Regions from separate parts of the Thioclava sp. NS-SX20 genome, predicted to be linked through region 1. Evidence: riboswitches for the same ligand, from Rfam matches in the RefSeq annotation. Region 1 holds a riboswitch; the other holds the start of a gene.

The links. Region 1 has a riboswitch for cobalamin ahead of AC2ISB_RS06000 (energy-coupling factor ABC transporter permease). Riboswitches for the same ligand answer to the same signal wherever they lie in the genome.
Region 2: another riboswitch for cobalamin. It lies ahead of AC2ISB_RS16910 (ABC transporter substrate-binding protein); the one in region 1 lies ahead of AC2ISB_RS06000 (energy-coupling factor ABC transporter permease).

Annotation. Positions count from the first base shown of each region.
Region 1 is NZ_CM170816.1:1,203,446-1,215,000, forward strand. Features, by position in the region: gene AC2ISB_RS05980 (MBL fold metallo-hydrolase) at 1-842, shown strand, start outside; tRNA gene AC2ISB_RS05985 (tRNA-Asn) at 913-987, shown strand; tRNA gene AC2ISB_RS05990 (tRNA-Asn) at 1,024-1,098, shown strand; gene cobF (precorrin-6A synthase (deacetylating)) at 2,421-3,185, opposite strand; gene AC2ISB_RS06000 (energy-coupling factor ABC transporter permease) at 3,304-3,969, opposite strand; cobalamin riboswitch at 4,024-4,242, opposite strand; gene cobA (uroporphyrinogen-III C-methyltransferase) at 4,319-5,053, opposite strand; gene AC2ISB_RS06010 (cobyrinic acid a,c-diamide synthase CobB) at 5,050-6,360, opposite strand; gene cobM (precorrin-4 C(11)-methyltransferase) at 6,357-7,142, opposite strand; gene AC2ISB_RS06020 (cobalamin biosynthesis protein) at 7,139-7,528, opposite strand; gene cbiE (precorrin-6y C5,15-methyltransferase (decarboxylating) subunit CbiE) at 7,525-8,715, opposite strand; gene AC2ISB_RS06030 (cobalt-precorrin-6A reductase) at 8,714-9,493, shown strand; gene cobJ (precorrin-3B C(17)-methyltransferase) at 9,475-10,221, opposite strand; gene AC2ISB_RS06040 (precorrin-2 C(20)-methyltransferase) at 10,218-10,934, opposite strand; gene AC2ISB_RS06045 (precorrin-8X methylmutase) at 10,936-11,555, opposite strand, start outside.
Region 2 is NZ_JBXXRY010000003.1:274,115-285,669, forward strand. Features, by position in the region: gene cydD (thiol reductant ABC exporter subunit CydD) at 1-1,378, opposite strand, end outside; gene AC2ISB_RS16885 (cytochrome d ubiquinol oxidase subunit II) at 1,385-2,434, opposite strand; gene AC2ISB_RS16890 (cytochrome ubiquinol oxidase subunit I) at 2,450-3,892, opposite strand; gene AC2ISB_RS16895 (pseudoazurin) at 4,364-4,798, opposite strand; gene AC2ISB_RS16900 (ABC transporter ATP-binding protein) at 4,809-5,570, opposite strand; gene AC2ISB_RS16905 (FecCD family ABC transporter permease) at 5,570-6,577, opposite strand; gene AC2ISB_RS16910 (ABC transporter substrate-binding protein) at 6,598-7,626, opposite strand; cobalamin riboswitch at 7,728-7,925, opposite strand; gene AC2ISB_RS16915 (FUSC family protein) at 8,174-10,192, shown strand; gene AC2ISB_RS16920 (D-amino acid dehydrogenase) at 10,326-11,555, shown strand, end outside.

The sequences.
Region 1 (11,555 bases):
TGCTGGCCCCCAATCCCTCGCCGATGACACAGAACGGCACCAACAGCTATCTGCTGGGGCAAGGCGATGTGGCGGTGATCGATCCGGGGCCGCTGGATGAGGCTCATCTTGCGGCGATTCTGGCAGCGCTGGGTCCGGATGAGCGGATCACCCATATTCTGGTGACACATGCCCATCTTGATCATAGCGCCGGTGCCAGGGCGCTTGCCGCGAAAACGGGCGCGGCCACCTATGGATTCGGGGCGCCCCAAGCGGGTCGAAGCGCTTTGATGCAGCGATTGGCCGAGGAAGGCCAGCTTGGAGGGGGCGAAGGTATCGATCATGACTTCCTGCCCGACCACAATCTGGCAGACGGGGCGCAGATCACTGTGGGCGGGGCAAGAATTACCGCCCATCACACACCGGGTCATTTCAGCAACCATCTGAGTTTCGAATTCGGCACGACGGTGTTTAGCGGTGATGTCGTCATGGGCTGGACCTCGACGGTGATCTCTCCCCCCGATGGCGATCTGGCCTCCTATTTCGCCGCGCTCGACCGGCTCGATTCACTTGCCCCGCACCAGCTTCTGGCCGGACATGGCGCGCCAATCCTTGCCCCGCGCAAACGGATCGGCCAGTTGCGCGCCCATCGCCTTGCCCGCCATGCCCAGATTGCCGAGGCCACACACGCAGCCCCCGTCTGCGCCACAACGCTCGCGCGGCAGATCTATGGCGATCTGCCTCCCCGCATCCTGCAAGCCGCAACCCGGAATTGTCTGGCCCATCTCATTGACATGATGGAAAAAGATGAGCTTTCGGTGGCAGGTCCCATCACCGATCAGGCGATTTTTCAACGAAGATGAATTTCTGCCAAAAAAACGTCATTTAGCCTCTTGCATGCCCGAAAACCCGTCGCTATACAGCGCCACATGTTCCGGCGTAGCTCAGCGGTAGAGCAGTTGACTGTTAATCAATTGGTCGTAGGTTCGATCCCTACCGCCGGAGCCAACATCCCGTCATCTGGGTCAAGATGAAATACCGTGTTCCGGCGTAGCTCAGCGGTAGAGCAGTTGACTGTTAATCAATTGGTCGTAGGTTCGATCCCTACCGCCGGAGCCATTCTTCCAAGAATGAATTATAAAACAGAGTGTTAGAAAATTTTCTTCACTCTCTTTTTCATTAATTCGACCTCTGTGCCCACGCATGCGTCCCTTTTGTCCGCTATTGGCAATAGCAATGCGTGGTGTCTCACTATCGTAAAACTGGACTCTCATAATCTGGATGGCGCCCGAAACTCGTGCGAAGAAAAGAGGATCCGAGGTCCGCGAGAAGCTGATGGCAATCCGCTGCAATACGCCGACCGTCGACATGAACTCTTGGCCTACGACACTGATCACGCCCGCAGCTTCACAGGCCGTGATGACTTCGAGAGTGTCAACAGTGTCATAGACTTCGCAGAATATCATAACGACAGGATCAGTCGTGGTGGAACGCGTCCACATAGGCACCAAGGCGAAGCTGCCGAATGCCTACCCTGCACACTCACGTCAGGTCAGTAGGTTTCGTAAGCAGCACCGTCATCATACCCGTTACTGCCGACAATCGCATCAGCAGTTGCGATAACGTCCGTCAGGCACTTCGACATGAGATAGGAGACGATGTGCTTTCGACGAGAGCGGACACCCCGCTGCCATCCGTCGTACACCCGCTCGTGAAACTGTCACCGACAGACATCACCTTGCACCGACAGGCCACCAGTAGCGTACGGTCTTTGCGAGGGTGAATTTCACGGGGGGGCTTCTTAAGGGGGATTGGGGCAATTCGGGGAAGCGCACAAACCGCCGTCGAGGAACTCGGAAGCCGGACGGGCTCAAAGCGGATGTTCGCCCTCGGCGGTCAGAGCGCAAAGGATGGCGGGACCTGCACTAGCAGAAGGCGGGGGATCGGCCCTGTTATGGTTAGAAAAAGAAATCCAATATGTTTTGATCAGTATATTGGGTCTATTTATCCCCTTAGCACAAATATGTGTAATTGTCTTATGATATCTCCGCATATCGCCTGCGCGCAAATGCGGATTGTGCGTTAGGCAGATCAATTTATAAAACGGCCTAGCTTACGAAAGTAGGCTGAAAGCGTAACGAGTTTCCTTTTAATCCGGATACTGTTCGAAAATCCGGTTGCTTGGCTTCGGGATCGGCTCCTCTCGTTCCAGAAGTGGATGCCCTTTCGATGACGCGGCCAAGCACAGTAGCGTGTTTTACGAGTGCAGGTTCTCAGGGTTCGTACCGTTGGGCCAGTCGGCCTGCGGTATCGACCTTTTCCTGATCCTTCCGATATGCGTCCCTCAGATATGCGGTGTCGAGCGCGGTTCGAGCGTGGCCCATGCCAGGCAGGGACCACGCGCCAATCGCCCGGGGGCGATAGTTTCCCGCCTTCCTGCCTCAGGCGCTGTGCCGTGTTTTGCGCATCAGATAGATATCCATGATCCAGCCGTGGGTTCTGCGGGCCTCGGCGCGGGCCTTCATGATCTGCGGTGCCATGCGCGAGAGCGGGCCGCTCAGGCGGATTTCTTCTTTCATACCGGCATAGGCGGACCACCAGATCTCGAGACCTTCCGGGTCGAGAGCCTCGAAGGCTCCGCCCTGATCCAGCATTACGACAACTGTCCCGATGCCTTCGGGCCAGCCCTCCTGGCGCAGCTTGCGCCCGGTGGTGATGGCCACGGCCGCACCGATTTCGTTCAGCGGGATCGCGTGGCCCGCAGTCATCGCCTGTATCGCGGTGATCCCGGGCACAACGCTCAGCTCGAGCGGGGTAGCGCGCGCCACCCTTTCGGCAATGCGCAGGGTGCTGTCGTAAAGCGACGGATCGCCCCAGACCAGAAACCCCGCGCGCCCGCCTTTTGGCAAGGCCGCGTGCAATTCGCGCTCCCAGATACGGGCAATGTCGTCATGCCAGTCATCGACCCTGCGACGGTAATCGGGTTGGGCGGGGTCGCGCACCGGCAACCGGAATTCGCGCAGCTGTGGCCCCTGCGTGCCGGTGACCCTGGCACAGATCGCGCGGCGCGCTTCGGCCAGATCGTCTTTCCCGGGGCCCTTGAGCGGGATCAGGATCACATCGCAGGCCCTGATCGCGTCAATGGCCTGCAAGGTCAGATGGTCAGGATTACCGGCCCCGATCCCGATCAGCGACAGATGGAACATCCTACTCCCCCGAAAGATGAAAAGCGCGCCCCTTGCGGAACGCGCCTTGTCTTTAACAGGTTGGAACGGGGCTCACCAGTTCTTCGCCCCGTTTCTTCTGCGAAACCGTCGCGCGGCCTCAGGCGGTATAGACCCGCGAAAGCACGAAACGGTTGCGCCCGATCGCCTTGGCACCGGCCAGAACGGCCAGATCGATCAGCGGCTCCAGCAGGATCACCGACATATAGGCAATGCCGAAGGTCGCCACATTTGCCAAAGACGCCGCCGAGACGCCCTCGCCATAAAGGACCCAGAACGCGACCCAGGCGACAACGCCCCCCTGATAGGCGGTCGAAAGTGCCAGTGCCTGACGATAGGTGATATCGGCATAGGCCGTGTGAGGCGCGATGAGACGTTTGGCCAGTGCCGAAAGCGCAAAAAGCGGGACCAGCAGCGTGGTGACGTTCATGAAATATTGCGGCAGATCGAAGGGGGCAAAGAACAGCCCCTGCAGCAGCAGCCCCATTGCCAGACCGATGGCCGCCGGCACAAGGCCCAAAGTCAAAAACAGCGTCGAGCCCAGAATCAGGTGGACTTCGGACACGCCGACCGCGTGATGCGGAAAGACTTCGAAAAACACGAAAACGGCAGCGGTGGCCGCAACGGCGCGTGCCAGCGTGACCGGCAGATCGCCAAGATGGAGGGTTTTGATCGCCTCGCGGGTGACATAGGTGGCCGCGCCTGCGGCGGTGGCATAGCTCAGAAACAGTTTGGCGCCCGTAACGACGCCCGGTTCGATATGCATAGCGGTATCTCCCTGCCGTCGACCCCGACGGCGTGATTGATGGAACAGACAGGGCTTGCGCCCCGACGCACGGCAGGTCTCCTGACTTGCGGTTCATCGCCATCGCGCCGCCTTCCCCCGATTTCGGACCGGAGTGGCTGTCAGGCGCGGACTCGCCGCTTACAGTTGCGGGGGCAGTTCCGGATTTGGCGCCTGATGGCTACACCGCACCGGATTCCCTTTTCATCCGGCAACACCTCTTGGCTGCCGGAAACCGTCTCTCCGGTTTTGAATAAGCAAAGGGCTCAGGTCAATAAGACCTAAGCCCCGAGCGGAAATTTTTTCTCTATAGCTGTCTCGGATTCGCGTCTCAGGCGGGGGCAAGCGCCCCGTAAAAGATCAATGCCGGTTTTTGCGACACGGCTCCGGCGGATAGTTCCGCCGTTATCTTGGCCGCCAGCGCGCGCATCGTGCCGCGCCAGATCACCTCGTCGGGATGGGAAATCGATTCGGCCATCAGCGCCGGAGTGTCCAGATCCAGCCCCGCCTCGGCCAGCCGCTCGGACAGCGCAACAAAGGTCCGGCGTGCCATATAGACCGCCGTAACGGCCTGCGGATCGGCCAGCGCGGCCATATTCATCTCGTCGGGCAGAGCCCCCGTGACATCATGGCCGGTGACAAATTGCAGCCGCCGCGCCGTCAACCGCCGTGTCAGCGGGATTTGCGCCGCCGCTGCCGCCGAAGAGGCCGCCGTCACCCCGGGAACGATCTCGAAGGCGATCCCCGCCGCACGGCAGGCGGCCAGTTCTTCTTCCAGCCGCCCGAAAATACCGCAATCGCCGGATTTCAGCCGCACCACCTTGCCGCCGCTGCGGGCATGGTCGACCAGAAGGCGGCTGACATGGTCCTGTTTCGGCGAGGGGCGCCCTGCCCGCTTGCCAACGCCGATCAGGTCACAATCGGGGCGTGCAAGATCAAGGATCGGTCCGGCAGAGAGATCATCGAACAGGATGGCGTCGGCCTGCCGGATACGGTCGGCGGCGCGCAGGGTCAAAAGCTCCGGATCCCCCGGACCCGACGAGACGAAACTGACGAAACCGCTCATGCGACCTCCGAAATCAGGTGAAAGAATGTCCCGCTGACATAGCCCCTGCGCGAGCCGGTTTCCACCACCGATGCACCCGCCGCATCCACCACCTCGGCCAAAGGCAGATCGGGTTGCGCGAGGATGGTCGAGAAATGGAACTCGTGCCCGCGCAGCTTCTGGCCTGCCGCCAGACCGGGGATGGGCGCGGCCAAGGTGGCCAGCCGGTAGCCCAGATGCATCTTGCGCGCCGCATAGGATGTCTCGAGCCCCAGCAATCCTGCCATCTGGTGGCGGTGCCCGTCCTTATCGACAAGCCCTTGCCCCAACACCATATAGCCGCCGCATTCGCCATGCACGGGGCGGGTTCCGGCCAAAGCCGTCAGACCCGCCAGAAAACGCCCGTTCGCAGCCAGACGCCCTGCATGCAATTCGGGATAGCCACCGGGCAGCCAGACGCAATCGGCGCTTGGGTCGGGGGCCTCATCCGCCAGCGGCGAGAAGGGCATGATCTCGGCCCCTGCGGCGCGCCATCCTGTTACAAGATGCGGATAGAGAAAGGAAAATGCCTGATCCTGCGCAAGCGCGATGCGTTGTCCGGGCGGGGGAACGGGGCGTCCGGCCCCTGCGGGACATTGCGTCGGTGCGGCCAGTTCACGGATCTGCGCCAGATCCAGATGGGCGGTCACCAGATCAGCCATCGCGTCAATCTGTGTCTCAAGCTCGGGGCGCTCGCTGGCCTGAACCAGCCCCAGATGGCGCGAGGGCATTTCAAGCCCCCTGACCCGCGGCAGGCAGCCCAGACAGGGCACAGCCGCTGCGGCCAGACCCTCGCGCACCATCGCCTCGTGACGCGGGCTGGCCACGCGGTTGACCACCACGCCCGCCACCCGCACATCGGCGCGCAGCCGTGCAAAGCCCAAGGCCACCGCGCCGACCGATTGTGCCTGACCGGATGCATCGATCACCAGCACCACGGGCCAGCCTGTCAGCGCCGACAGATCCGCCGCCGTCCCGCGCGCCGTAGCCCCGATCGCGGTGACCCCGTCAAACAACCCCATCGCGCCTTCCGCGATCACCAGATCGGCCCCCTGCGCAGTGGCGATGATCTGCCCCATCAGCCCCGCCGGCATCGCCCAGCTGTCAAGATTGGCCGAGGCCATGCCCGCGGCCGCATGATGAAAGCCCGGATCGATGTAATCCGGCCCCGCCTTGAACGGGCGGACCACCACGCCCGCCCGCCGGAAGGCGCGGAGCAAGCCCAATGTCAGCGTGGTTTTGCCAGTGCCCGATCCGGTGGCCGAGACGATCAGCCCGTCGGGGATCATTCCTGCCCCTCCGGAAAGCGCGGCGCGGTGCCCACGGGGCGGTAGCGGCGGTCGTAATCGCCCGCGTAAAGGCAGCTCTCGGCAAAGCCTTCCTGCGCAAGGCTCCGCCCCACCAGAATAAGTGCCGTGCGCCCGCGCAACCCGTCGCTGGCGGCAATCACCTCGCCCAGATGCGAGCGCAGGATCTGCTGGTCGGGCCAGCTTGCGCGCCAGACCACGGCCACCGGACAATCCGCCCCGTAAAACGGGGTCAGCCGCGCGACGACCTCGTCAAGCACATGCACCGACAGATGGATCGCCAAGGTCGCGCCGCTGCGTGCAAAGGTCTCCAGCGTCTCGTTTTCCGGCATGGGCGAGGCGCGGCCCGAGGTGCGCGTCAGCACCAGCGATTGCGCGACACCGGGCAGGGTCAGTTCGGTTTCAAGTGCCGCCGCCGCCGCCGCAAAGCTGGGCACGCCGGGGCAGATCTCGTAGGGGATGGCTTCGGCACGCAGACGGCGCAGCTGTTCGCCCATCGCCGACCAGATCGACAGGTCCCCCGAATGAAGCCGCGCCACATCCTGCCCGGCCTGATGCGCCTTACGGAGTTCGGCGATGATCTCGTCCAGTGACAGCGGAGCGGTATTGATGATCCGCGCGCCGCTCGGGCAATGCGCAAGCAGCGCCTCGGGCACCAGCGATCCGGCATAGAGGCAGACCGGACAGGCGGCAATCAGATCGCGCCCGCGCAAGGTAATCAGGTCGGCGGCCCCCGGGCCCGCGCCGATGAAATAAACGGTCATTCCTTCTTCTCTCCCTTCAGGCTGTCGGCAAGGGCGGTCGTCATTGTGCCGCAGGGCGAGATGGCCCTTGGCTGCACGATCCGCGCCTCCGGCCCTGCCGCCACAAGCGCCAGTGCCTCGGCCACCGAGCCGGTGCCGAACCTCTCGGCCACGCGGGCCGAATATGTGGGGGTCGCAACCCCGTTCAAACGGCTGCGCGCAATCAGGCAGACCGGCAAACCAGCGGCTTGCACGGCCTGAAGCACGGTCTGAAGCGCGGGATGATCGGCCTTATCCGCAAGGATCGCCAGCATATCGGGCGCAGCTTCGCGGGCGGCATCAAGAAGCGCCGCGAGGGCCGCGCTTTCGGCACGCGATTGCAGCCCCACTCCCAGCACCCGCGTCATCTGATGGCACTCCATTGCAGGATCGGTCGTGCCCTGTTCCAGCCACGCATGCGCCCCAGCGGGGCCTCTTCGGCCAGTTCGACCCGCAGCAGATGCCCGCCACATTCGGCCTGAAGCGCCAGATACAGCGCCTCGCTTTCCAGCGTCACCGCATTGCCCACCAGACGTGTGCCTGCGGGTATCCGCGCCCAAAGCGCTTCGAACCCTTCGCGCGACAGCCCGCCGCCGATAAAAACGGCATCGGGGGCGGCAGATGGCAGGGTCTGGGGCCAGTGCCCTTCATGGATATCGATACGGTGCTCGACACCGAATTGCGCGGCGTTCTGTCCGATCTGCGCCAGCCTGTCCGGGCGCGGCTCCAGCGCGCTGGCCTGCCCGCCTGCCAAAGCCCATTCCACCGAGATAGAGCCGCATCCCGCCCCCAGATCCCAGAGCCTTTCGCCCATACGCGGGGCCAGCGCCGAAAGCGTCAGCGCCCGAACGGGGCGTTTGGTGATCTGGCCGTGATGGGTAAAAAGATCATCGGGCAGGCCGAAGCCACGCGGCAGGCCCCGCCCGCCCGCAACGGCAATCGCCACCAGAACCGGTGCGCCGAAATGACCTGCCACCTGATCGGCGCGCATCCGGTGACGGCGCTCTCTCGCCCCCCCCAGCGCCTCGAAGACCGTCAGCTCCGACGCCCCGAAGCCCAAGCCCGTCAGATAGGCCCCGAGGTCGGGCACCTGTGCACCGCCGCGCAACGTCACGACCAACTTCGCGCCCTGCTGCAAATCCGCGCGCATGCGGGCCAGCGGAGCGGCATGCAGACCGAAGCTTGTCACCTCTTCCAGCCGCCAGCCCAGCCGCGCCGCAGCCCATGACACTGACGAGACCGCCGGATGGCAGATCCAGTCCTGCGGCGACAGATGGCGCACCAGAGATCCGCCCGCCCCGTGCCAGAACGGATCGCCCGACGCCAGAACCACCACCTCCAGATCTGCAGGCCGTCCCTCGCGCAGCGCCAGAACGGGGGCCAGATCGAAGGGGATCGGCCACGCGCGCCCGCGCGCCCCCGCCCCCACCAGCTCCAGATGGCGCGGCCCGCCGAAAATGACCGCCGCGCGTGCCAGAATTTCGCGGCTTGCATCCGACAGTCCCGCTGGTCCATCCTCGCCCAAACCGATTATGTGCAGCCAAGGCTTACCCATGTCCCGTATCCTTCTTCTGGGTGGCACCACCGAAGCCGCTGAAATGGCGCGCCTTCTGGCCGTTTCGGGCCAGAGCGCGGTATATTCCTATGCCGGTCGCACCCGCGCGCCGGTGGCGCAGCCGCTGCCGCTTCGGGTGGGCGGATTTGGCGGTATCGAAGGGCTGCGCCACTATTTGCGGCACGAGACCATCACCCATGTCATCGACGCGACCCATCCTTTTGCCGCGCAGATGAGCCGCCACGCCCTGCATGCCTGTGCGGCAGAATCTGTGCAACTGTGCAGCTTCGAGCGGCTGCCCTGGCAGGCGGGGCAGCGCGACCGCTGGCGATCCGTGCCCGATATGGAAGCCGCCGCCGCCGCGCTGCCCGCCACGCCCGGCCGCATTTTTCTGGCGATCGGACGGCAGAACCTTGCGGCTTTCGCTGGGGCGCCCCAGCATCATTACCTGCTGCGTCTTGTCGATCCGCCCACCGATCCGCTGCCGCTGCCCGATGCGCAGGTCGTGCTGGCACGCGGACCGTTCGAGACGGCGCAGGATCTGGCTCTGATGTCCAAGCATCGCATCACGCTTGTGGTGGCCAAAAACGCCGGAGGACGCGGGGCGGAAGCCAAAATCGAGGCGGCCCGGCAGTTGCAGATTCCGGTGATCATGATCGAACGCCCCAAACTTGCAGGGCGCCGGATCTTCCATCACGCCGATGACGTTCTGGGCTGGCTTGAAAGCACCGGTGCAGGGGCCGCGGGAGATCATGGCGTTCAGGATGCCTCGGGATAGGAGCGCGGCGTATAGGTGAACCGCCCGACCTGCCGTGTTTCGGCGGTGCCCAGAATCACGACGGTGCGCATATCGGCCATGTCTTCACGGGCCTGCCCCAGAGGCACCGTCACAATCCGTTCGTCAGGGCGCGAGACATTGCGCGCAAAGGAAACCGGCACCGTTGCGGGCAACTCTTCGCGCAGGATCGCCAAAGCCTGACCGAACTGGTGCGGGCGCGAGGCCGAACGCGGATTGTAGAAGCCCATCGAAAATCCGGCCTGTGCCGCAAGCCGCAGCCGCTTCTCGATGATCGGCCACGGTTTGAGGTTATCCGACAGGTTGATGGCGCAGAAATCATGCCCCATCGGTGCCCCGATCCGCGCACTGGCCGCCAGCATCGCTGTAATGCCCGGCAGGATACGGATATCGAGATCCTGCCAGCCCTGCGGCCCCGCCTCAAGGGCCTCGAACAGCGCCGAAGCCATTGCAAACACCCCCGGATCGCCGGAGGAGACAATCACCACCCGCGCGCCCTTGGCGGCCAGTTCCAGCGCATGGCGGGCGCGGTCCAGCTCGACCCGATTGTCGCTTTCATGCTTGGTCAGCCCCGCACGGTCGGGCACGCGGCGGACATAGGGAATATAGCCGATGATATCGGTGGCCTCGGACAGCGCGGCCTGCACTTGTGGCGTCACCAGATCCTCGTCACCGGGGCCAAGCCCCGCCACTTGCAACCAGCCGCTCATGGTCTGCGCCCCTGCCCATGCACCACAACAATCGAGAAATAGGGCACCTCGCCGGTGACCTCGTCAAGCCGTCGCACGGTCTGGTTGTCCATCGTGCCATGCGTGACGATCCACGCATCCCCGAATTTACCGGCGCTCTGCAACGCGCGGGTCAGCTTCGGCAGATTGCGTCCGATCTTCATCACCACAAGCGCGTCGGTCTGCGCGATCCGTGCCGCCAGATCGGCCTCGGGCAGGGTCGCCATCGCAACGGTCAACACATCATCGCCCCATGTGATCGGCGCGCCGGTCGCCGTCCAACAGCCCGACATCCCCGTAATTCCGGGCACCACCTCAACGGGAATACGGTCCTTGAGGCGGGTATAGAGATGCATGAACGAGCCGTAGAAGAAGGGGTCGCCCTCGCAGAGCACGATCACATCCTGCCCCTGACATAGCATGGCAAGGCGCTCGGCCCAATCGTCGTAAAATTCCGAAAGCAGGCGGTTATATTCGGGGTCGGTAAAAGGGATCTCGACCGTCACCGGATAATCCATCGGATATTCGGTGACCCCGTCCGGCAACAGGCCCTCGACGATGCGGCGCGCCTGCCCCATCCGCCCCTTCTTGCGGAAATAGGCGACATGACGGGCCGCTCCCACCAGACGATGCGCCCGAACCGACATCAGATCGGGATCGCCGGGGCCCAGCCCCACACAGACAAGCTTGCCCATCTTATTCCTTCCGGCTGGCCAGCGCGTTGACGGCCGCCACGGTAATCGCCGAGCCTCCCAAGCGTCCGCGCACGATGACCGAGGGCACGGGCAGATCCTGCATCAGTGCCTCTTTGGATTCCGCCGCCCCCACAAAGCCGACAGGGCAGCCGATAATCGCCGCCGGACGCGGGCAGTCGGGGTCTTCCAGCATATTGAGCAGATGGAACAGGGCCGTGGGCGCATTGCCGATGGCCACCACCGCACCGGCCAGATGCGGGCGCCACAGCTCCAGCGCCGCCGCCGAACGCGTATTGCCCATCGCCTTCGCACGCTCGACGATATCGGGGCTGTGCAAGGTGCAGATCACCTCGTTTTGCGCAGGCAACCGCGCGCGGGTGATGCCTTCCGAGACCATCCGCGCATCACACAGGATCGGGGCCCCCGCCTGAAGGGCGGCGCGGGCAATGCTGGCCATGCCCGGCGAAAATATCACATCGCGTTCCAGCCCCACCAGCCCCGCGGCGTGGATCATCCGCACCACAACCGGTTCTTCATCCGTGTCAAACCGTGCCAGATCGGCCTCGGCACGGATCGTCGCAAAGCTCTCCGCGTAGATTTTGGCCCCGTCGGTTTCGTATA
Region 2 (11,555 bases), on a different replicon from region 1:
CCTCGATCCGCGCCTGCGTCGCGGCGGGCTGGCCAAGCGCGATATTCTCGGCCAGCGTGCCCGCAAACAGGCGCGGCGTCTGGGGCAGCCAGCCGATACCCGCCCGCAAGTCCTGTGCGGCGATCGTCTGCCCGTCCAGCAGGATCTGCCCGCTGGAAGGCGATACTTGCCCCAGAAGCAGCCGCGCCAAGGTGGTTTTGCCCGCCCCGCTTGCGCCCATCACCGCAAGGCTCCGCCCGCGTTCGAGTGTGAAGGAGAGCGGCCCCACGCTGTCCCCATCGACATCGGTGCTGGCAGAGCGGTCGGCATGGGTAAAGCTCAACGCCTCCACCCGCAGCATCCGCCAGTCGCGCGCGGCGATCCCTGCGGCGGCGGGCTGATCGGGGCCGATCAGCGCCATCATCGCCTCGCCCGCACCGATGGCCGCCATACGTGCATGATAGTGCTGGCCCATCTCGCGCAGCGGGCGGAAGAATTCGGGCGCGACCAGCAACGCGAACAGCCCCGGCAAAAAGGTAAGATCGCCGTAATACAGGCGGAACCCCACATAGACCGCCACCATCGCCACCGCGATGGTCGAAAAGAATTCCAGCACCAGCGAGGACAGGAACGCCAGACGCAGCACTTTCATCGTGGCGCTGCGATAGCCTTCCGACATGGCCGCAACCAGCGCCGCCTCGCGCCGCGCCGCGCCAAGCTGGCGCAGGGTCACCAGCCCCGCGATACGGTCGAACAGATGCGCCCCCATCACCATCAGGCGCTGCCATTGGCGACGGTTGAGCGCCTCGGCCCCCTTGCCGACCACAATCATGAAGACAGGAATGACGGGAGCGGTCACCGCAAGGATCAGCGCGGTGACCCAGTCGAAGGGGATCACGCAGACCAGCACCAGCACAGGGATCAGAGCCGCAACAAGACGCTGGGGCAGGAAGGCCGCGAAATAGTCCTGAACCGCTTCAACCCCCTCGGACAGGATGCCCGCGACCTCGCCCGAAGGCGGCAGATCCTGCAGCCTCGCATGCCCGATCCGCTGCAGGATGATCCGCCGCAGATGCGCGCGGATCCTGCCCCCTGCCTCGAAGGCCAGCCCTTCACGCAAAACATCAAGAATGGCTCGTAACATTATGGAAATGATGAATAAGGATATATCGCCCTGCAAGGACGAAAGCGCGACCCCATCCACCACCACCGCCGCAATCATGCGGGCGGTGGCATAGGCCTGCAGCACCACCATCGCCCCCGAACCGACCGCTGCACAGACCGACAAGGCCGCCACGCTGCGCCCCGCCAGACCATGACGGCGCAGCCAGCCTTCGATGGGCCGGACGGCGTCCCCATGCAGGGGACGCGGGGCTTGCGGGCGGGCGGGCACAGACATGCGCGCTCAGTGGTGCTCGTAGGCGACCAGCTTGGAAATCCGCGCACGGAAGACCCAGATCTGGTACCAGTTATACATGATCATGACCGGCAGGAAGCCCCCCATTGTCATGGTGAAGGTGATCAGCGACACCTGCGGACTTGCCCCGTCGCGGATGGTCCACGTCCCCGGAACAAGCCAGGGATGCAGCGTGACCAGCATGCCCAGACCAAGGATCAGCACAGCGGCGTTATACCACAGGATCGCTGCCAGATCACGGTCGCGCAGCGTGTCGCGGCGGACCTGCTCGATGCACCACAGCGCGGCCAGCCCGAACAGCCCCCATGCCCAGAAATGCCGCCCGAACCACGCGTCGCGCGCCCAGTCGAAGAGCACCGCACTCCAGACCAGCGTGACCAGCACAGAGCCGATTGCCAGCCAGAAGATCACAGCCGTCCAGCGGGCCGCATCCTGCCGGATACGCTCGGTTTTCTCAAAACGCGCCCGCACGAAAAGCACCCCCGAAAGCGTGACCGCGACACAGGCGGCAATCCCCGTCCAGATCGAGAAAGCCGAGACGAAATTGAAGGCACCGCCCGCATAATAGGGCAGCTTTCCGGCCTCATGCACCAGCGGAAAGCCCTGCAGGACCGCCCCCACGCTCATGCCGCCGAAGAAGGTGACGGTCAGGCTGGACAGGCCGAACACCCAATCGGTGAAGCGCTGCCATTTCTCGGACGCGAGATGGCGGAATTCGATCGCAACCGCCCGCGACATCACCCCCCAGAGCACGAAGGCCAGAGGCACCATCAGATAATGGAACGCCGAGCCATAGACAAAGGGGAAGGTGCCGAAAAGGATGCCGCCCGCCACGATCAGCCATGTCTCGTTGGCATCCCACGTGCCCGCCATCGCCGCCATGATCGCGCCGCGCTCGTCATGGTCGCCCACCACAAGCCCGAAAATCCCTGCCCCCAGATCGGCCCCGTCCAGCACGATATAAAGAAGCATCGCAACCCCCAGACCAAGCCACCAGGCATTGGCAAGGAAATACTGCATGTCATCAAGTTGGGTCATCTCGTTTTTCTCCCCTCAAACCGGACGGATATATTCGGGACGTTTCGCATGCGGCCCTTCGGGCAGGTCCAGCTCGCCCAGCGTTTCCTCTCCGTCCCCCGCGACGGGGCTGGTCAGGTCGGGCCCGTTCCGGCAGACCTTCAGCAGATACCAGATCGTGCCCGCAATCACGGCGCATTCGAAAATGGCAAAGCCCGCAAACCAGAAGCTGGCCAGACCGACCGACAGGTTCGACATGCCATCCTCGACCCGCATCATCCCGTAGACAATCCACGGCTGACGCCCGATCTCGCGCGTCCACCACCCCGCAATGACCGCGATATACGGTAGCGAAACCATCGCGATACAGACCATCAGGAAGCGGCGCTGAAGCGGCGCATAGCTGGCACAGAGCTGACGACGGTAGCTCAGCCAGCCCCCCCAGAGCGCCACCGCCAGAATGGCCCCGCCAATCGCGACCATGATCCGGAAGCTGTAGAACGGCAGCACCACCGGCGGGCGCTCGTCTTCGGGGAAGGTATTCAACCCCTCGACCGCGCCATTCCACGTTTTGGTTTCAATCAGCGACAGCGCATGCGGGATCTTGATCGACCATGCCAGACCGGTGCCCTCCTTGTTGGGCCAGCCGATGACGTTCCACGCGGTATTGACGTTCCCATCGGCATCATAGGTGTCATACTGGCCCTCCATCGCCGCCAGCGCCGCCGGTTTATGCTCGAGCACATTCTCGCCCAGCAGATCGCCCAGATAGATCTGGCCCGCCGCCACAACGGCCAGCGCGACAAGGCTGTAACGCAGTGGACGGATGAACAGCTGGACCTCACGGCGCTTGAAGACGAACCATGCGCAGACTGCCACCACAAAACACAAAGACAGCTCGACCGCCGCCAGCAGCATATGCGGGAAAGCCGCGAAGACATTGGGATTGAACAGCGCGGCCAGCCAGTCGGTGACATGGAACATCCCGTCCTTGAACTCGATCCCGGTCGGGGTCTGCATCCAGCTATTGGCCACCAGAATCCACATCGCCGACAGCGTCGAGGACAGCGCCACATTGAATGTCGCAAACAGGTGCATCTTGCGGCTGATCTTACCCCAGCCAAAGATCATCAGACCGATAAAACCGGCCTCATACATGAACGCCGTGATGGTCTCATAGCCCAGCACCTGCCCGAAAAACGGCCCCGCAGCCTGTGAAAACGGCCCGTAAAGGATCCCGAAGGCCATTTCCATCGTCACGCCGGTGGCCACGCCCGCGCCGAAATTGACAATGAAGAGCTTCTCGAAAAAGCGGCACAGCCGGTACCAGCGTTCATCATTGGTACGGAACCATGCCAGTTCGAAACTGAACAGGATGATGGCAAGGCCGATCGTAAGCGGCGGAAACAGGATATGTACGGAAGAGATCAGCGCGAAATCCATCCGCGAGATCAGGACACTGAGTGGATCTGGTTGCATCGCAACGCCTTTTGTGCTGTGGCAGCGCCCATAGCCCTTGGCCGAGGCCGGAAAAAAGGCCCTCATGCCCGATATCAGGAAACAACGCCGCATTTGCTGACGCGCCCGTTCCTAAACCCGCAGCGCAAGGCGCGGCATTGGACAAATTGTCCAATGCTGAATACATCTTTTCGCGCGGCACATGTCGGGGTTTACGTTTTGTTAATAACAACTTGCCCGACGGTCTTCATGCAGGAAATGAACAGATATGCGCCTTGAAGGAAATCGGCGGGAATTCAGTAAAATAAAGATGTTTCAATGCACTATGGCAAAATCCTCATCTCAGGTTTTAACTGTAATTTAACCATTTCGCGTTGATCCCTCTCGCGGCAGAGAAACCAAAGGCCCCATACGTACACAAAAGCGCCAAGCGGATCACCTCCGCTTGACGCCAGCTAACCTGTCAGGGCCAATCCCGCTTTCCGTCCATGACTAGCGCGACAGGATCTCCTCGAAACGCTCTCTGGCGCGGCGCGGAATGGTGTCGGGCAGGGTCTGGGACAAGGGGTCGACCGTTTCCCCGACATCGATCACCATGACCATTCCCATCGCGTAGTGCGGCGTGCATTTGATGCCATAGCGCCCCGCCACATCAAAGCGCACGGTCTCTTCTTTCGAGAGCGGCCCCAGAAACGGGGTTGCGCCTTCGGGGAGCATTTCCTTGATCGAAGCCGCGTTATGGCCCTTTTGTGTGGGCACGAAATGCACGCTGTCGCCAAGGGCGATTGTCAGATGATCCGGCTCATAGACCATTGCCCCTCCCGCGCCGCGGTTCAGCATCTTGACCTCATGGGTCTCGGCCATCACGGCATCGGGCAATAGCAGCGCCGCCACCGCGATACATCCAATAATTGCACAATATTTCAATATACTATCCTCATAATGCCTGTATAAAATGCAGCAAGGGCCTGCCGTCCGGATCGCGGATATGCTGCGCCTCGACCCCGAAGCAGCCGCGCAGATGGTCCAGCGTCAGGACCTCGGACGGGGGGCCGATCGCGCGCAGTCGACCGTGCTCCAGCAAGGCGACCCTATCGCAGCCGAACGCCTGATTGAGATCATGCAGCGCGATCACCCGCGTCACCGGCAATGCCCGCACCAAGCCCATAAGAGCCAGTTGATGGCGGATATCCAGATGGTTTGTCGGCTCGTCCAGAAGCAGTAACTCGGGGGTCTGCGCCAATGCCCGCGCGATATGCACCCGCTGCCTCTCGCCCCCCGACAGGCTATGCCAGAGACGGTCCTCCATGCCCTGCATATCCAGCGCCGCCAAGGCCTTGGCCACATGCGCGTCGTCCTGCGCGGTCCAGCCCCGCAAGGGCGACAGAAAGGGGATGCGTCCCAATTCGACCGCTTCGCGCACCCGCAGACGGTCAGTGGTTTCGGCCTGCTGTTCGACAAAGGCGATCCTCTGCGCCCGCGCCCGTGCCGAGATCCTGTGCAATGGCACTCCGCCAAAACGGATCTCGCCCGAGGCGGGTTTGCCCAAGCCCGCCATAAGCCGCATCAGGGTGGATTTCCCCGACCCGTTCGGGCCGATCAGACCCAGACATTCCCCCGGCTCCAGTTGCAGGGTGATCGCGTGCAGCAGCGGCGTGCGATGCGCCTTGGCGCAAACATTCTCGAGATGCAGGACCATCAGCGCGCGCCCCGCATCAGGATTAGGGCAAAGGCCGGTGCCCCGACCAGCGCTGTCACCACACCGATGGGCAGCACCTGCCCCGGAACGATGATGCGGGCCAGAATATCCGCCGCCACCAGAAACACCGCCCCCGCCAGCGCCGAGGCCGGCACAAGGCGCTGGTGGCGGGTGCCGACCAGAAAGCGCATCGCATGCGGAACCACCAGACCGACAAAGCCGATCGCCCCTACTTTGGCCACCAGAACCCCCACCATCACCGCTGTGACCGTGATCAGCAAGCCGCGTGTCCTGCGGATATCCACCCCCAACGAGGCCGCGCTCTCGGCACCGAAGGTAAAGGCATCCAGTGCACGCCGGTACCAAAGGCACAGCCCGACGCCCAGACAGGTCACAAAGACCGCCGGGGCCACGTCCTCCCAGCGCACGCCCGACAGATTGCCCATCAGCCAGAACATGATGCCGCGCGCCTGTTCGGCATTGGCAGAGCGGGCAATGATGAAGGCGGTGAGCGCGTTGAACATCTGGCTCCCCGCGATCCCCGCCAGAATGATGGCCGCCGCCCCCTGATTGCCGCGCCCGCCGCCCGGAATGGCATGGGCCAGCGCCACCACCGCCCCGAAGGCGGCCAGCGCCCCGACCAATGCCCCCGCAGACATCGACACGGCGCCCGCGCCGATACCCGCCACGCTGACAAGCACCGCACCGGTCGAAGCCCCTGCCGAAAGCCCCATCAGATAGGGATCGGCCAGAGGGTTCCGCAAAAGCGCCTGCAAGACCACCCCCGTCAAGGCCAGCCCCGCCCCGCAACTGGCGGCGACAATGGCGCGGGGCAGACGGTAGCTCCAGATGATACCGGCATCGATGCGGTCCAGCGGATAGCCCGCCTGCCACAGATGATTGGCCAGAACCTTATAGACGGTGGCCAGCGGTAGGCGGGTCTCGCCAATGGCCGCCCCTGTCAGCACAGTGCCCGCAAGGACCAGCGCGATGCCCCCCCAGACCATCCAAGGCGCGGCGGAGGCGCTCATTCGAAGGTCATATCCGAAAGCGCTTGCGACAGGCTGTCGAGCCCGTAGATGCTGCGCATGGTCGCGCTCATCGCATGGGCATCCATGACCACGATATGCCCCTCCCGCACGGCTTTCATCTGGCTTGCCACAGGGTCGGTCTTCAGAAAGTCCATCTTGGCCGCGACATCATCGGCGGGGAAGCGGCGCCGGTCCATTTTGGCGATCACGATCACATCCGGATCCGCTTTGGCAATGGTCTCCCAGCCGACGGTAGGCCATTCCTCGTCCGACTCGATCACATTACGGATGCCAAGTTTACCCATCATATAGCCCGGCGCACCAAGACGACCGGCCACATAGGGGTCCAGCTCCAGATCCGCCGAGGAGAACCAGAAAACGGCCGACAGACCTTCAGGCAGGTCCAGCGCCTGCGCGCGCGCCACGGCTTGGGCCTCTGTCGCCTGCAACGCCGATACCAATGTCCGGCCTGCGGGCTGCACGTTGAAAATCTCGGCAAGCTGGGTGATCCCTTTATAGACCTGCTCGGGGGCAAAGGCCCCGACCCGCGTGCCGTCGCCACCGGTCGAATTGTCCTTGGTGTCGCAATCGGCGGGCATGATATAGGTGTTGACCCCGACATCGTCGAACATCTCGCGCGTGCCGACAATACCGCTCGGCCCGACATGCCATTCATATTGCACCGCAACAAGATCCGGCTTCTGCGCCAGAACACTCTCGAAACTGGGATCGTTATCGGCCAGACGCGGGATCGTCGCATTGACATCGGCAAATTGCGGCAGCACCGGATTGAACCACACCGAGGTGCCCTTGACCTTTCCTGCCAGCCCCAGCGAATAGAGGATCTCGGTCGCCGACTGTCCGATCGTCACCGCGCGTTCCGGTGCCGCCTCGATCGTGAGGCGTTTGCCGCAATTTTCCAGCACCAGCGGATACTGCGTAGCCCCCGTCTGTGCTGGCGTTTGCGCCCAAAGCGGCGTGCTGCCCAAAAGCAGTGCCAGACCGGCCGGTAAAATCAATCTCATATGCCCAATTCCTTCAGAAGGACCGGAAAGCACCATATGGGATGACGGATCCGCCGCCCCGCAGGGCGAAGGGAGACAACCCACCGACACACCCCGTCCGGTTTGAAAATCCGATGTCGGCAGGTCTCCTGACTGGCGCCTCATCGCCAGACCGCCCTTCCCAAAGCAGTCAATGCCTGCCTCAGTGGATTCCGGTCCGGCTCTTCGCCTACAGTTGCGGGGGCAGTTCCGGTTCCCGTGGTCCCACGGGGCGGATTCCCTATTATATCCTCTCGGATACCGACGCGATGTGTTTGTCATCCCCGCGCCCCGAGGTCAAGCGGCCAAAGCCCCCAACTGCGCAATGCCGCTCTCTGCACGCCAAATGCCGAAAGGAGCCGCCCGCAAGGGGCGCTTGCGCGCAATCCGCCCCGAACCGCCAGCTGTTGCACCAAGGCCAGCCCGACCCTCCCAGTCCCTGCGCGACAGTTTTGCCCATTTAATTCCCCGCGCTTGCAGCCTAAAATGGCAGCAAGACTGCCTAAAGCCTAAAGGGAGCATTCCGCGCATGGCCTCGCCGCTTTTTACCGGACCGGAGAATGGCAGGCCGCCGTCTCCCGCCGCCCATCGTTCGCTGATCTACCGTATGGCGCGGCGGCTCGAGGGATATTCCATCGGCATGGTGCCGGAATTCATTGGTGTCGCCGAAGGGTTGCGCGCCTCGCTGGCCTTTGCGGTGATGGTGCTGACCGCCGCCGCCAGCGGCGAGCCGAAGCTGCTTTGGGCGGCATTCGCAGCGTTCTGGGTCTGCCTCTGCGATCCGGGCGGGCGCGACCGGACCCGCATCCGCGCAATGGGCGCCTTCGTGACCGCCGGAACCCTTGCCGCCTTTCTCGGTGCGGCCAGCGCGGGGCTTGGCCCGCTTTATGCCAGCCTGACGCTGATCCCGCTGATCTTCCTGCCGGCATTGGGCGGCATCTTCGGACCAAGCGGGGCCCAATCGGGCACGCTCATCTGTGTGGTGGGCGGGGTCGCCGTCGGGTTTCCCAATGATCCGGTCGCCTCGCTCCATCTGGCGGGGGCGTTCCTCGTGGGCGGGATCTGGGCGCTGGTGTTCAGTTTCTGGATCTGGAAACTGCGTTCGCAGGGGCCGGCACGGCGCGCGATCGCTTCGGTCTTCACCCGTCTGGCCGAGATGAACAGCGCCATGGCCGCACGTCTGGGCCGCGAAGAGATCCTCGGGGCGGCAGAACCCGAATACCGTCGCGCGCTGCGGGCCGCCATCGAACGCGCGCGCGGCACGATCCTTGGTCTGGGCAATGGCCATACCCAGTTCATGGCAGAACTGGGCAGCGCCGACCGGATCTTTGCGTCCATGATTGCCCTTGACCATATGCTCAGCGATCCGTTGAGCCCCGAGGAAGAAGCCCCCCTTCGCGAACAGTTGGCCCGTATCGGCGCCCTGCTCAGCGAGGCGCAGATGCAATCCATGACCCGCCATCCCCATCCCGAGCGGCTGGTCTGGGAAGCCGAAGATCTTGCCCGCGCTGCCGACCGCGCCGGTGCGCGCAGTCAGGCCGTGGTGCGCAATCTGGCCGAAGCCTTCCTGCGTTTTGCCGAACATCTGCGCGGCGAGAGCCTGTCGGGCAGCGCGCCGCAGCAGGACGGCACGCCGCGCCCAAGCTGGCGGCAGATCCCCGATGCGACCTTGCGCCATGCCCTGCGTCTGACGGTGGCAGTGGTGGTGACCTATCTGGTCTGTGTGGCGCTGGAGATGAAGTATTTCTACTGGGCCACGATGGCCACCATTGTGGTGCTACAGCCCGCGCTCTCGACCACATGGCCGCGCATGCTGGAACGGGTGCTCGGCTCGATTACGGGGGGGCTTTTTGCCGCTGGCCTGTTGGCCCTGTCGCCGGGGCAACTGCCCCTTCTGGCCGTCATTATCCCGACATCCGCAATCACCATCGCGTTCAAACGGGTCAATTATACAATCTTCACCATCGGGGTCAGCGCGCTCTTCGTGCTGGTGACCGAGCTGGTCATGCCCAATCACGGCATTGCCCTCTCGCGGGCGCTGGACAATATTCTGGGGTCGGTCATCGCCTTTGTCGTTGGGGCGACCCTCTGGCCCGGACGCGCCGAGCCGCATTTCCGCGATATTCTGGCGCAGGCCGTGCAGGCGAATATGGATTATGCCGCCGCCGCCGTGGGCAGCACGAGCCTGCCCGAGCCGGTCGATGCGCTGCGTCGTCAGGCCGGACTGGAAAGCACCAATGCCGAGACCATCCGCCAGCGCAAGCTGATGGAAGGGCGGCGCGGTGCCGACCAGTTGAACGCGGCGGGCGATGTTCTGGGGGCATTGCGGGTGCTGGCGGGGGCGGTGACCACCCATGCGCTGATCTCGCCCGAAGCCGATCCCGAGAAAGAGCATCTGCTCCGGCAGACCGCGCAGTCTTTCGCCGATGCCATCCGCCATGCGGGCGATGCCTCCCTGCCCGCTTTGCCCGCGCAGACCTCGCCCACGGACCTGCGCAAGGCGCTTGAGTTGCTGCAAAACCGGCTTGACCTCTATCTGAAAGCCTGAGCGGCGCCTTTTTGCTAGGCAAACGTCCGACCCTCTCCCTGCAAATCCGGCGATCACGCCGGATTTCTCTCGCCATCGGCCCGCCGGAGGCGAAGATACGCCCGAGAAACCGTGGATATCTGGGGCAAGGACGATGAAAATTCTGGTGATCGGGGCAGGTGTGATCGGCACGACCAGCGCATGGGCGCTGCAAGAGCAAGGCCATGATGTCTGCCTGATCGAGCGCCAAAGCACCGCCGCCGAGGGCACATCCCACGCCAATGCGGGGATGATCACCCCCGGCTATACCGCGCCCTGGCCCGCCCCCAAAATCTGGCGCAAACTGCCCAGACGGCTGTTACAGACCCACACGCCTTTCGCGATATCCCCCCCTCTGTCGCGCCGTGATCTGCGCTGGATGCTGGCCAGCCTGCGCCAGTGCCGCGCAAAATGCTACACGGCCAATATTCAGGCCATGATGGCCCTGTCGGTCTATAGTCAGGCGATGATGGCCCGCCTTCGCGACACTGTGCCACTGCACTATGCACAGCGCTTTGGCGGGACCTTACAACTGTTCCGCCATCCCGTCAGCCTGACGGATCTGCGCCTGCATACCGACTATCTGGATCAGCGCGAGATCCCCTATGAGGTGCTGGACCGCGCGGGCTGCCTTGCCAGGGAACCGGGGCTGGAACGGGCCGCAACACCGCCCGTCAGCGGGCTTTACATGCCGCAGGACGAAACCGGTGACTGCTGCCTTTTCACCAGACAGCTTGCCGCCGCCTTTGTCGCACGGGGCGGCGAGATCCGCTATGACACCCCTGTTTCCGGCCTTCTGGTGGAAAACGGCCATGTGAGAGGAGCGCTGGACCAACAGGGCGAGGCGCTGCGCGCCGAACGGGTGGTGCTCTGCACCGGTCACGAAACACCAGCCCTGCTGGCCCCGCTGGGGCTGGACCTGCCGATTGCCGCGCTCAAGGGCTATTCGATGACGGTGCCGCTGCGCATACCTGCCTACGGGCCGCAATCCACCGTGCTGGATGACACCTATAAAGTGGCGCTGACACGGCTGGAGAACACGATCCGCGTGGGGGGCATCGCCGAGATTGCAGGCGGGCGACAAGAGCTGACCCGACGCCATCTGGAAACCCTGCGCCTGTCGCTGGCAAGCCTGTTCCCCGACAGCTATGTGGCCGAAGAGGCGCAATTCTGGGCCGGTCAGCGCCCCACCACACCGACCAATCTGCCGTTCATCGCAGAGACCGCCCTTGCGGGGCTTTATGTCAATGCCGGTCACGGGACGTTCGGCTGGACAATGGCCGCAGGCGCGGCGGCTTTGCTGGCCGATCTGGTCAGCGGCACCCCGAGCCCGATTTCCGCAGCC